Regions from separate parts of the Roseiflexus sp. RS-1 genome, predicted to be linked through region 4. Evidence: riboswitches for the same ligand, from Rfam matches in the RefSeq annotation. Region 4 holds a riboswitch; each other region holds the start of a gene.
The links. A riboswitch is a leader RNA that binds a small molecule or an ion and turns the genes downstream of it on or off. The one in region 4 is predicted to bind thiamine pyrophosphate.
Positions count from the first base shown of each region.

Region 1 (2,199 bases), 2.6 Mb from region 4:
CACTCCAGGCGCCGATCACCCACAAGGGCAGTCTGATCCGACGCCCGCTGGCGAATGACAAAATAGTCGGCCAGTACAACGCCAAACAGCGGCACAAAGAGCGAACCGATGAGGAGCAAGAAGTTGAAGTATTCACCCATTGTGAGAGATGTTGCAAATAAGAAGCCAACTGCACCAATAATCACGATCAAGAGACGTTGACCGATTTGTGGGAAAATGTTCTGAATCGAAATAGCCGCCGAGTAGATGTCAGCAAACGCATTGTCGGTTTCATCAACCAGGATGACCGCAAGTGCTACAATGCCACCGGTCATGGTCATAATTGCGGTGATGAGATGATCAGGCGTAGGTTCGCTTACATTCGCCGTTAACAAGAAGAGAGCGCCAAGCGTATAAAACCAGACATTGGTCAGGGCAAAGCCGAAATATGTGCCCCAAAAACTATCCCGCGAACGACGCACAAACCGGTTATAATCGGCAACGAGCGGGAGCCACGAGATTGGCATTGCCGCTACCAAATCCACTCCGAGCCAAAACGGCATCTCTCCCGTTCCTGGCCGATTAAGCAGCGCAATGATATCGTAGCGGGTAAAAAGGTAGACTGTCATCCAAATGGTCACACTGTAGACGATCCAAATCCCAAATTTCTCGAGCCACTCCCGCACGACCACCAGCGGTCCGCCAAGGGCCAACAGAGTGCACCAGACTGAGAAGACCGCCACCCAGAGATAATGGTTACTAAAACCAAATAGCGCCTGACCCACCTGATCGGCAGCCAAACCGATCACCCACAGCTCGAAGGCCGTCCAGCCAATTAACTGCACGATATTGAAAATTGTCGCCAGATAAGAACCTCGTCGCCCAAGCACGGGGCGGAGCAAAACCATTGTAGGCACGCCGTGATCACTCCCTAACACCCCAACTAATGCCAACAAGAGTGTGCCAATTGCGGTACCGACTAAAATAGCAAGTAGTGCTTGCGGCAAACTCAAGCCAGGAACCAACAGTGCACCGGCTTCCAACACTAGCAATCCGACGCCAAGACTCGACCACAATACGAAGATGTCAAACCATCGCAGGCGACGATGTTCGGCAGGAACAGGATCAATTCCCCATGTTGGTGGAGCTTGCAGACGCGGTAGCCACTTGTAGAAACGAGTTTGTAGTGACATACTCTTCCTCCAACTAAAAACGCCACCTGCGAAGGGTGGCGTGAATGCCAGACATGAGCTGGCTTTACTACCGTGTATTCCCTTCGCTGGTATTACCCAGATCAGGTTCATGAGGTCGATGGTGGATTTGACCATCCTCTCAGCCCGGTCCTCCGAGCTCCCTCATACACGCTTATTCAGTTGTGCCGGGGTCAGCGCGGTGTCTACTATACACTGCTGCCTCTCTATCTGTCAAGTCGCTCAACACGACGAAAGCAACCAGAAAAGCGACCCTCACCCCCTCGCCTCGGATAGAAGATCTCTCCCCTTGTAGGAGAAGGGTGCTGGAGAACAAGGGATACGGGCGCGGCAGAATACGGAACATTCATGGTAACAACGTGACTGGCTGATCGGATCGCATCTCATTAGGTGAATGATCCGACATTATCCTCTAACCGGCGCTGCGGTCGGTTGGGAGAGGGGCGATGGAAGCGATCCGCACGCACTGATACACAGAGCGATGCACACGACGAGAGCAGTGAGATGTTTCATTAATCACCTGCCGTTGGATTGAGCGTGTTTTACCGGGCAAGAGTCAGATGCTTGAACGCCTCGACCTGCGCGCGGATGGCGCGTTCCGTCGGCAGGCGCTCGATGCTCGAAGCGCCGAAGAATCCAGCAATCCCCGGCATGCGGCGCAGTGCCATGCCGACCTGTTCGGGTTCGTCGAACGGTCCGCCGTGACAGATCACAATAATGTCGGATCGCACCTGACGGCCAGCCTCAGCGATCTCCATCACCCGCTCGATGGCTTCGTCGAGAGTCAGAGCAACGCCAGCGCCAATGCTTCCTGAAGTGGTCAACCCGACATGCGCCACCAGTTGATCAGCGCCGGCGCGCACCATCTCGCGCGCCTGATCGGGATCGAACACATACGGTGACGTAAACAGGTCCATCTGGTGCGCCAGATGGATCATTTCGATCTCTTTGTCGTATCCCATCCCGGTGGCTTCCAGGTTCGCGCGGAAATTGCCGTCGATAAGCCCGA
Region 1 is NC_009523.1:3,454,700-3,456,898, forward strand. Features, by position in the region: gene cytX (putative hydroxymethylpyrimidine transporter CytX) at 1-1,172, opposite strand, end outside; TPP riboswitch at 1,234-1,346, opposite strand; gene ROSERS_RS14270 (phosphoenolpyruvate hydrolase family protein) at 1,733-2,199, opposite strand, start outside.
Region 1: it holds a riboswitch for thiamine pyrophosphate, as region 4 does, so the genes downstream of both, cytX (putative hydroxymethylpyrimidine transporter CytX) here and ROSERS_RS03460 (thiamine-binding protein) in region 4, are expected to answer to the same signal.

Region 2 (2,199 bases), 430 kb from region 4:
GATCCGGTTCGATGGCAAGTCCGGCACGCACGCGACTCCAGAACAGCGCACCTTCTTTGTGCGCGCCAAGGTCGGCAGAGTTGGCGAGCGCGACGGTGTGGGGTGGAAGGGAGGCAGACGCGCTCCCATCGATCAACACCCGACCTGATGCATCCGTCTGCAATGCCGCCGCGCGCCATCCCATCGCCGCGATCTGCTGTGCGATATGCGCCGTCGCTTCGGCGTAGTGGTCGGTGGCGATCAGCGGCGCGACGCTGTTCGCCGATTGCAACGCATCGAACAGCGCGCGCCATACCGGGTCGATGACGGAAGCCTGCATATACGCTTGAACGAACTGTTCAGCGCGGCGAAGCGCATCATCGAACGCAACGTGCGGGGGATGCACACGCTGCGCCACCAGGTACGCATACGGGGTGCGCGTCGTGCTTCCGATCTCCCATGTCGGTTTCACGACATCGTTCCAGTAGCGCGCACCATCCACGCCCAATTCCCACAGCCCGGAATGCCGCAGCGCCTGCTCCAGGCGATCCGGCATTCCGAAGCAGACCGCTTCCAGGCTCAGCACCCCGGAAAAGTCCAGCACCAGCAGCGTGCGTTGTGTCATGACGGCAACCAGGCTTCAAGCCGGTACGCGCTATCCCAGAACATCCACTCCAGCCGCGAAGAAGAGACGAAAGCGGCGCGCATCCGCTCTTTCTGCGTCTCCGAGGCGTGATCGGCAATCCTGTCGGTCAGCGCAATGGCGCGATCAACCCATTCGCCGAACTCCTGACCGGCATACGTATCGATCCATTTCTGATAGGGGTTATTCGGCGCTGCGCGCTTGTAAATATCGTGTCCCACTTCGCGGTAGATCCAGAAACAGGGGAGAAGCGCAGCCATCCCTTCCTGGTAACTGCGACAGGCGGTTGTCGCCAGCAGGAAGTTGGTATAGGCGAAGCACGAAGGCGACTGCTGGCGGGTTGGCGTCTCGATCCCAAACTCGTGGAAGTATGACGTGTGCAGCGCACGTTCGACCACTGCCACGCCCTCGGCGAAACGCACGAACTGGAGCAACGCTTCTTCATCGGGAGCGCGTCCAGCCATCGTCGCCAGCGCACGTGCAAAATCGGACAGGTAGAGCGCGTCCTGCTGCATGTAGAATGCAAACTTTTCGCGCGGGAGCGTGCCCTGCGCCAGTTCCTCATTGAACGGGTGCCGGATGATCGCCTGGTAGATGTCGGTGATTGACGACCAGAGCGTTTCGGTGAAGCGCATCGCGTTCCCTCCTTTTTGCGCAAACTGTGAAAAGGTTTGACCGTGTTTCCGTCGGGGAACGCACAATGGAGAGGCTGCGCACCGTGAAGGAGATGAAAACGGCGACCGGCAGAAGAAGCCGATGACCGGTTCCGATTTCCTACGCCGGCATTACCCGGATCAGGTGCGAAGGGTAACTTCTCAGCCTCGCTCTGTCAGCGAAGCGCCCCTACGGAACGGTATGGAGTATACGCATGATGACAGCGACTGTCAAGACGCTGTGCAACATTCCTGTCGGATGCTGGCAGGATTGAGAGGACTACGGACGCAATCCGCGGGCGCGCAGATGGGCATCGAGCCAGGCGGCTTCGTCCGGCGTCAGGTCGGGAGGCGGCGGCGGTTGGCGGTAATCGATCCGCAGATCGTAGCGCGCATTGCGATACACCTGGTGCAGCAGTTGGGTGAGCGGCAGCGGCGTATCCGGGTCGGGGCGACGCAGCGGCACGGGAACGGTGGGCAGCGGTCGGTCGAGCGGGCAAACCCAGATATCGACGGCGGGCCAGCGTTCGGCGCGACTGAGGAAGACGAAGTAAGGCGCGGGAGGGAGCGGGTCGGGGCGCGCCAGGCGCGGACGCCGACCGCCGCGCAGCAGGTCGATTTCGAGCAAATGGACGCCGCTGCGAAACAGGTCCTGCCGCTTCTGCTCGTAAGCGTCGGCGCCGTCAGGCGTGGGGCGCTTGTTGGCCGGGGAGAGGAGTTCGATGGCAGTGACGAGGGTCTCATCGGCGACGGCGCGGAGTTCGACGCGGGCATAGCGGGTGGGAATGTCGAGGAGCGCCGCGCCGGTGAGCGACGGGGCGTCGACGGCGGCGGGCAGGACGGCGACGGCGGCAGGGTCGCGTTCATAGACGCCGACATCGGGAACGAGCGCACGGCGCGGGGCGGCGATCTCAATCTGCTCAA
Region 2 is NC_009523.1:1,266,245-1,268,443, forward strand. Features, by position in the region: gene ROSERS_RS05295 (hypothetical protein) at 1-604, opposite strand, end outside; gene tenA (thiaminase II) at 601-1,257, opposite strand; TPP riboswitch at 1,376-1,477, opposite strand; gene ROSERS_RS05305 (DUF4058 family protein) at 1,556-2,199, opposite strand, start outside.
Region 2: it holds a riboswitch for thiamine pyrophosphate, as region 4 does, so the genes downstream of both, tenA (thiaminase II) here and ROSERS_RS03460 (thiamine-binding protein) in region 4, are expected to answer to the same signal.

Region 3 (2,199 bases), 1.6 Mb from region 4:
CGGGTGAAAGGGTGCCGACATTCAACACCAACGCCCCGGCATGCGCCACCATCTCGGCGACTTCTTCTGCATCATGCGCCATGACCGGCAATCCGCCAACGTGCAAGGTTACATTCGCGGTATCGTTCATGACGACCAGATTGGTAATGTGGTGGATCAACGGTCTGGTTGCGCGAATGCGAGCAAGCATGTCACCAATGCGCTGGTTGATAGGATCCATCGTGCGCCTCCTTTTGGTAGAAGCATATCGTCCTCATATCGACTACCCGGCGCGTGCACGTTCATCGAGCGCTGACGCAATGACGGCATGGAGTGCCCGCGTTGCTGCTTCAGGGTCTGGCGCGCCGATCACCGCCGAGATGACCGCCACGCCAACAGCGCCTGCCCGAATAACCGAAGCGGCATTTGCGAGGTTGATGCCGCCGATGCCCAGCACCGGCAGGTTGACCGTGCGGGCAATCTCCGCCAGCGGTTCCAGCCCGATGGGTGGTCCCGCATCCGGTTTACTCGGCGTCCCGAAAAGATCGCCGACACTGACATACGTCGCGCCAGCGTCCATCGCGCGCTGCGCCTGCTCGACCGTTGCGACCGATACGCCGAGAATGCGTTCCGGACCGATGATCCGCCGCACCATTTCCGCCGGAATATCGTCCTGACCGACATGGACGCCATCGGCATCGAGCGCCAGCGCGACATCGACACGGTCGTTGACGATGAGCGGGACTCCGGCATCGCGGGTGAGCGGAAGTAACGCCTGCCCCAGTGCAACCATGTCGCGCGCCGGCACGTCCTTGTCGCGGAGTTGAATCACATGCGCGCCACCACGCAACGCTGCACTCACAATATCCGTCAGCGCACGCTCTCCAGCTGCGCGCCGGTCGGTAATGACGTAGACAATACCTCCTCCAGATGGAAACGGTATCGGATCAGACTGGACCGACGGGAGTGGTTCGATCAGGGTGGACAGAACCATAGCGGTACCCTCCTGAAGCGCCAGAAACAAAACTGCCGCTGACCCCACCAACGTGGATCAGCGGCAGACTCTGGTCTGGACACTTCCCTACGCTGGTATGACCCAGGTCAGGTTCAAAGGGTCTGCGGCATCGATGGGGCCGCACTCTCAGCCAGGCTCGCCTGGCTCCCCCAGTGGCGCCGTTTACCGGCGCATTTTTATACAATTGTCAACAGGCAGTTAACGGTATGATACACGATGCTGCGACGGATGGCAAGATGTTTCCCAGATTAGTTGCTCGCCCGGTGAACGCCGTCCAAACGCGGTGCGGGCGGGACGCCCGCGTACCCAGCGACGCCCGCGCACCCAGCGACGCCCGCGCACCCAGCGGTGCGGGCGGGACGCTCGCGCTCCCAGGCGCGGGTTACCAGACCAGCGCGCGTCGGTGGAATGCCATCTGCTCCAACCGCGCGATGCGCTCTTCGGTTGGCGGATGCGTGCTGAAGAGACGGACGATTGCGCCGCCGTCGAGCGGGTTGATGATATACAGGTTAGCCATCGCCGGATTGGTCGCCAGCGGCAGTTGCTGCTTCCATGCCTCAATTTTGCGCAGCGCCGAAGCCAGCGCCAGCGGTTCACCGCTGATCGTCGCGCCTGCGGCATCAGCCTCAAACTCGCGTGTGCGCGAAATCGCCAGCTGGATCAACGTCGCTGCAATTGGCGCAACCAGGATGAGCAGCAATCCGCCCACCACTCCTGCAACCCCGCTATCCTCTCCCTCATCGTCGTGACGTCCAAACCCGCCAAGCAACAGCGCCCACTGCGCCATATCCGCCAGAATTGCCACGGCGCCGGCAAACGTTGCCGCAATTGTGCTGATCAACGTGTCCCGGTTCTTGATATGCCCCAACTCGTGCGCAATGACCGCAGCAACTTCGTTATCATTCAGCAGTTGCAGCAACCCGGTTGTCACTGCAACCGCGCCATGCTTTGGACTGCGCCCGGTCGCAAATGCATTTGGCGCCGCCGAGTCGATCAGATAGACGCGCGGCATCGGCAGATTGGCGCGCTGCGCCAGTTGAGCAACCATCTGGTAGAGACGCGGCGCTTCGTACCGGTCGACCTCCCGCGCGCCTGCCATGCTCAACGCCAGTTTGTCGGAAAACCAGTATGCCCCGCCGTTCATCAAGACGGCAATCAGGAAAGCAATCAGCATACCCTGCGTCCCGCCAAACCACTGGCCCGCC
Region 3 is NC_009523.1:2,391,136-2,393,334, forward strand. Features, by position in the region: gene thiM (hydroxyethylthiazole kinase) at 1-220, opposite strand, end outside; gene thiE (thiamine phosphate synthase) at 263-973, opposite strand; TPP riboswitch at 1,041-1,155, opposite strand; gene htpX (zinc metalloprotease HtpX) at 1,377-2,199, opposite strand, start outside.
Region 3: it holds a riboswitch for thiamine pyrophosphate, as region 4 does, so the genes downstream of both, thiE (thiamine phosphate synthase) here and ROSERS_RS03460 (thiamine-binding protein) in region 4, are expected to answer to the same signal.

Region 4 (2,199 bases):
GATGTCTATGAAGACCTGCGCGCCGCGGGGCGCGTTGGTCCGTTGGCGCTTGTCTTTCCCGGAACCTCCAGCGATGATAACCGCATCCCCGGCATGCTGGTCAACATGCGCGCGCCGCACCTGGCGAACGGCGCGACCGGCATCGGCAGCGGGCGCTTCGCCGATTTCTTCTTCGATGATCTGATCCCGTATGTGGATCGACACTTCCCGGTCATTCCCGAAGGAAGGGCGCGGGGCATCGTCGGCTTTTCGCTCGGCGGCGCTATGGCGCTGTCGGTTGCGGCGCGGCGACCCGATCTGTTTGCCTGCGCTGGCGCGTATGATGGCACATTCCTGTACGCCTGCGACCGGGGGCGGCGTGTGCGTCGCCGTGACCGGGTGATCGCCAATCCGATGTTCGACGCCGCCTACGGTGTGCCGCGCGATCTGACATTCATCGCCCAACACAACGCCGCCAATCTGATCCTGCGCGGTGATGCCGCCGCCCTCGCGCGCGTCGTCTGGGTGGTGGCATATGGTCCGGAATCACAGGAGCCATGGCAGTCGAACTACTATCGCGGTGAGCATCTGCTGGCATGCCTGCGCGCGCGTGGTCTTGCCAATGCGTTGGAAGACCCGGTGATTCTGGATGGCGATCATACCTGGCGCACCGCTGATCGTTTTATTGCCCTGACCCTGCCGCTGTACGACCGCGCCCTCCGCCATGAATCATCGAAGGCGCCCGACCGTGTCGAACGCCCTCGATGAGAGAAGAGAGGAGAAGGAGATAACAGAATGTTAGCACAAACTTAACATGGATGCAAGAGCCTTTTTGACGTTCTATTTGACACGACCCGCAGATTATCGTACCATTATGCTTAACAATCGATAGCGCCGCGCACGGCGCAGCTAGGGGAGCCAGGAGAGCCTGGCTGAGAGTGCGGCCCCCACAATGCCGCTGACCCTTTGAACCTGACCTGGGTCATACCAGCGTAGGGAATGCAACCGGTGTACTGATGAACCGCCGCTCCCTACTTCTGGGGGCGGCGGTTTTTGCATCAGGGGGCAGCGCTCTTCTCTTCGCTCACAAGAGGACGAAGATGGATTGAACGCTCACAGGGAGGCGACAGTGGCGACGATAACCGTCAGTTTCGAGGTGTTGCCGGGCGGATTGCCGGATAAAGCCGCAACCTATGCGGCAGTGGACGCAGCCATCGCGGTGGTTGCCGAAAGCGGTCTGACGTACCGGGTGGGTCCGATGGAGACGACCATCGAGGGAGAGTACGACGACATTATGACGGTGATCAAGCGCGCACAGGAGGCGGTGCTGGCTGCCGGCGCAACACGGGTGTTCACACTGATCAAGGTGGATTACGACCCGCGCGGTTCGACAATCGCTGAGAAACTGGCGAAGTATGAGGAGTGAGCAGGCGCAACGGATCGCGCCGGAAACGGCGATCGGGCGGCGCGTCGGCGAGGTGCGGCGACGCCTGGCGCAGGCGTTCCCGCCGTTCGTTCTGCTGAGCGCGCTGGTAGCGGCATGGGAACTCATCGTATGGCAACTGGCGCTGCCAGCCTGGTTGCTGCCGCCGCCATCGCGCATCCTGACCACCCTGTTCAGCAATCTGCCGATCCTGGGTGAGCACGTCGCGGCGACGCTGACTGTCACCATTCCCGGCTTTGGGCTGGCGCTGGTGACCGGCTTTGCGCTGGGAGTGCTGATCGATGCTTCGCCACTGCTGCGGCGCGCCGTCTATCCACTGCTGGTCACATCGCAGACGGTGCCGATCGTGGCGATTGCGCCGCTCCTGGTGGTAGGGTTCGGGTTCGGCATGCTCCCCAAGGTGCTGGTCGTCGCGCTGGTGACCTTCTTTCCGATCGTGGTTAACACTGCCGATGGGCTTCAGGCGGCAGATCGCGATCAGCGGCGATTGCTGGAGGCAATGGGCGCGAATTACTGGCAATTGTTGCGTCTGTTGCGCCTGCCGGCCGCCCTGCCGTCGATTTTCACCGGTATCAAAGTCGCTATCACCTACAGCGTTATTGGGGCGGTGCTGGCTGAATGGATCGGTGCGAGCGCCGGGCTTGGCGTCTACATCGCGCGTTCGCTGCGCGCTTTTCGCACCGATCAGGTCTTCGTCGCGGCACTCGTGACATCGCTGCTGACGATAGTCCTGTTCGCCCTGGTGACGCTGCTGGAGCGCTGGATAGTATCGTGGA
Region 4 is NC_009523.1:835,742-837,940, forward strand. Features, by position in the region: gene ROSERS_RS03455 (alpha/beta hydrolase) at 1-747, shown strand, start outside; TPP riboswitch at 881-996, shown strand; gene ROSERS_RS03460 (thiamine-binding protein) at 1,109-1,405, shown strand; gene ROSERS_RS03465 (ABC transporter permease) at 1,395-2,199, shown strand, end outside.